DNA from 2 places in the Priestia sp. YIM B13551 genome. Region 1 is predicted to be linked to the other one. Evidence: riboswitches for the same ligand, from Rfam matches in the RefSeq annotation. Region 1 holds a riboswitch; the other holds the start of a gene.

Evidence for each region. A riboswitch is a leader RNA that binds a small molecule or an ion and turns the genes downstream of it on or off. The one in region 1 is predicted to bind cobalamin.
Region 2: another riboswitch for cobalamin. It lies ahead of ACFX4N_RS09250 (cobyric acid synthase); the one in region 1 lies ahead of ACFX4N_RS01375 ((2Fe-2S) ferredoxin domain-containing protein).

What each region holds. Positions count from the first base shown of each region.
Region 1 covers NZ_JBHZOX010000001.1:264,765-266,971, reverse strand. The annotation lists gene cobJ (precorrin-3B C(17)-methyltransferase) at 1-497, opposite strand, end outside; gene ACFX4N_RS01375 ((2Fe-2S) ferredoxin domain-containing protein) at 511-891, opposite strand; cobalamin riboswitch at 993-1,172, opposite strand; cobalamin riboswitch at 1,291-1,469, opposite strand; gene ACFX4N_RS01370 (hypothetical protein) at 1,616-1,774, opposite strand; gene ACFX4N_RS01365 (M42 family metallopeptidase) at 2,126-2,207, opposite strand, start outside.
Region 2 covers NZ_JBHZOX010000002.1:45,446-47,652, reverse strand. The annotation lists gene ACFX4N_RS09255 (YdcF family protein) at 1-318, opposite strand, end outside; cobalamin riboswitch at 466-645, shown strand; gene ACFX4N_RS09250 (cobyric acid synthase) at 738-2,207, shown strand, end outside.

The DNA of each region.
Region 1 (2,207 bases):
TAAAAAGCCACTACAAAATCTGCTTGTGCAGCTGCTTCAATTCTTTTTTCGATTAGCTCCCAAGGCGTAAGGTGGTCACTTAAACTAATCGTACAAGCATCGTGCATCACGGGCGCTCCAAGGAGAGATGCGCATGAATTAATAGCCGAAATGCCAGGAATTACTTCCATCTCTACGCCCGTTTCTTTTTTCCAGCCTTTTTCAATCAACACTTCATACACAAGGCCTGCCATTCCGTATACTCCTGCATCTCCGCTTGAAATGACAGCTACGGTTTTGCCCGCTTCAGCTTGCTTTACAGCTTCTTGTGCACGGCTTACTTCTTCGGTCATTCCCGTACTAATAATTTGCTGATTCGTTAACAGTCCTTGAATTAGTTCCACATAGGTTTTATAACCGATGATCATATCACTTTCTTGAATGGCTTCTCTTGCTCGCTGTGTAATATGTTCAAAGCTTCCCGGCCCAAATCCAATAACTAACAGTTTACCTTTCATGCTAGCTCCTCCTTTATGCGTTACTTTTTACTTTGTCAATTCCTTCTATGGAGTCACTGTTTTCCGGAGAAACGAAACCATTTTGATCACATTCATAAATAAGCGATTCCTTTATACTGCAGCCTCCTGCTAAATGCTCTTCGACAATTCGGTGAGCCACGGTTTCAGTGACCTGCTTGTACCAATCTCCTGAAGGATACACGATAGCTACAGGAGCATCTTTGCATCGTCCGTTACAGCGAGTACGCGTCGTATGAACCGTTTCATCCAAATCCAGTTCCGTCACTTTATTTCGAATAGCTTGCGTGGCTTCTTCTCCACCTTTTCTCATACAGCTGCTTCCATTACAAATCAATACGTGATGTTTTGTTCCATTTAAGTTCCACGTCGTCACACTCATTCGCTCCTTTACTAAAAAAAGCGCCTCTATCAATGATAGAGGCGCAGAAAATTCAAACTAAGTTTTTGCACTTCCACCTATATCCCGTAGGGTAAGCTTCGCATTAGAAAAAGGCTGGTTTCCTGACTTCGATTCATCACTTGATTGCGCCTTCCCGAATACAGTGGCATATGCAATCAGCTCTTCTTCACAGTGGCGGGTACCGCGCTGGCTTCACACCAGACTTCCCATTTAACGCAATGTGAACATTGCGCACCTTTTTTGCACGATATGTAGTTTTACGCTACGAGAAAAACCCGCTTCGCTAATATGCGAGCGGGTAAAACGTCAGAGTAAGAGTGTGCACGAATGCCACTTTAAGCCAACGTCTCCCTTCCCGCTCCCCGGAGAAATAGAAACTTCACAATAAAGACAGGTCTCCTGACTTGTGTATCATTCTACTTGAGAACCTTCCCGTGATTTTTTCACAGTGGTTATACTCGTTCGTCCACACTTACAGTTGCGGGGACAGTACTGGCATTTCACCAGTTTCCCTATTAAGCCTTCTTGGCATCTTTACTGTTGCTGTTTGATATATATGAACCTTTTAAACTATCAGAATAATAGAAGTAACTACCATATCATAGCGTACATTTTTTTTTATTTCAACTCTATTCTTTTCGGAAGATACAAGTATCTATAAAAAAACAAGAGCATAAAATCAGCTCTTGTTTTTTCATTATATAGCTACTAATGTTAAATGAGGATCATTATAATACACAACTTCTGAAAGAACTTTACAGCCATTTGTTTTGGCAAAAGCTTCTCTCGCCTGCTCTTCAGTTTCAAATTCAAACATTTTCATTTCTTTTCCAGCATATACCGTCAGTACCCACATGAAAAGATTCGCCTCCGATTATTGTAGTGATCGCTATATCCACATTATGCCGAAACCATTTCCTTTTGAAAACCCATTCTACAAAACTTGTCACAAGAAACTTTTAAAAATTTAAAAACATTTTAACTTCTGTAAGTGAACAAAATGTCCAAAAGGTTTAAGCAGTATTATACCTCTTTAAAAAGGTGCTTTTTTAACCAACTGTTGCTTCACTAGTAAAAAAATATATAGTATTTATTAAAAAAAGAAGCCGGACAGCCGGCTTCTTTTTTAGGAAAGGAAAGGACAGACATCACAATCCCGTCCTGCTCTTTGTTTTGCATAAAAATACACTAATTAAATATTCCTTTCTTAAAGCAGAACCATGTTCGACTGCACATAGTGATAAAGAAGCTTATACGTATGGTTTAATGAATCTTGATGCGTTCTCTCA
Region 2 (2,207 bases), on a different contig from region 1:
AATTCGATTCTTTTTAATTCCTTCTTTCCGCAGAAAACGATAGGCTGCCTCTGCTTCAGATATTTCTTCATCGGATCCTTTTCCGCCCGTTACGATAACTTTTGTTTGTTGATGTGCTTGTAAATAAGATAAGGCCGTCTTTACTCGTTCTTTTAAACTAGGAGACATTTGATCACCATCTACTTTAGAACCTAAAACGAGCACATAATCTGCGTTTTGTGGAACAGGCTTGTGAGCAGTTTGATACATACAAAAAGATATAATTGCTATATAAAGAACAAGAGAACCAATAAAGGTATAAATCATTTTTTTCTTCAACTGTGAGCACCTTCCTAGCTATTTCATAAGATGTTTGGAAAATAATTGTTATTATAGCATACGAGACCCAAATAAGTATAAGCACAGTAATATATAATAATAGAAGAAAATCGTTATTGTGAATGGTTATAAAATTCGTTACAATAAAGAATAAATGATTTTAAAAGTGCCTCTAAGGAGGATAATAGGGAAATCGGTGTAAATCCGGTGCAGCCCCCGCTACTGTAAATGTGGATGAACCTGCAAAGACCCACTAGTCAAACTAGGAAGGGTGCAGAAGTAAAACGAAGCATAAGCCAGGAGACCTGCTTTTAAAAACCCCTTATTTTTCGGTGGGAGAAATAAGTCAAGACAATGTGTTAATGAGCGCATGACCAAACCTTGACTTTTACAGTTAAGGTTTTTTTATGTGGTAGGGAGTGGAAAAAGTGAAAAAAGGAAAACCGCTTATGATTCAAGGAACGCACTCAGACGCTGGAAAAAGCATGATTGCTACAGCATTTTGCCGTATTTTTAAAGAAGACGGCTATCAAACTGCACCGTTTAAATCGCAAAATATGGCGCTTAATTCATACATTACAATGGATGGAAAAGAAATTGGCAGAGCGCAAGGAATTCAAGCAGAAGCAGCTGGAGTAGAAGCAACAACCAATATGAATCCTATTTTAATTAAACCAACTCGTGATCATGAATCTCAAATTGTCGTTCACGGAAAACCGCTACGTAATATGTTTGCTTTTCAGTATCGGCAAGAATTTTTTAATGAAGGTTTGAACGTTATCACGGAAGCTTATAAAGAGCTTGCCAATCATTATGATCGAATTGTGATTGAAGGCGCTGGAAGTCCTGCTGAAGTCAATTTGAACGATCGGGAACTCGTAAATATGCGCGTTGCAAAAATAGCCCAAGCGCCTGTTGTGTTAGTAGGAGATATTGATAAAGGAGGAGTTTTTGCGAGCCTAGTGGGTACTCTTCAATTGCTTCCAGATGAACACAAGTCTAGAGTTATCGGGGTGTTAATTAATAAATTCCGAGGAGATTTAGAACTTTTAAAACCAGGTTTGAAGTGGTTTGAAGAATACACGGGTGTTCCGGTTCTAGGAGTTATTCCTTATATGAACAACGTGGAAATTGACGCGGAAGATTCGTTATCACTTAGAAATTACTCAACGCTTGTGAATCCGTTAAAAGAAATTGATATTGCGGTTATCTCGTACCCGCGCATCTCAAATTTTACAGACATCGATCCTTTAAGCTTAGAAGAAGACTGTCACGTGAGGCTTGTAACCAAGCCGTCGCAATTAGGTACGCCTGATTTAATTGTTTTACCAGGAAGCAAAAATACGATTGAAGATGCTCAGTTTTTACAAGAAAGCGGCCTGGCTCTAGCCATTAATCAAGTTTTGAACACAACGAACGTTCACGTCATTGGCATCTGCGGAGGATATCAAATGCTAGGGGAGACAATTACAGACCCTGATGCAGTAGAATCTCGGATTGAATCCATTAAAGGGCTGGGCTTGCTTCCGGTGGAAACCGTTATGACAACCAGCAAAAAAACAGAAAGAGTTTCTGGGTATGTCCAGCTAGAAAGTGAAAGAGTTTCGATTGAAGGCTACGAAATTCATATGGGAAAGACGATTTCTAAGAGCACCACGGAAGCTTTTGCAGTGGTAGAGCATGAAAAAGAAGGAACGGTTAAAGACAACGTCATTGGCACGTATGTTCATGATGTGTTTCATAACGATGCTTTGCGCAGAGCTTTGCTTAATCAAATTCGTAAACATAAAAAATTGCCGCCTATTACGGACACATTCAACAGTCGCCTGCAAAAAGAGGAGTCTTTTTCAAAAGCAGCAGCATATGTGAGAGAAGCCGTAGATATGGAA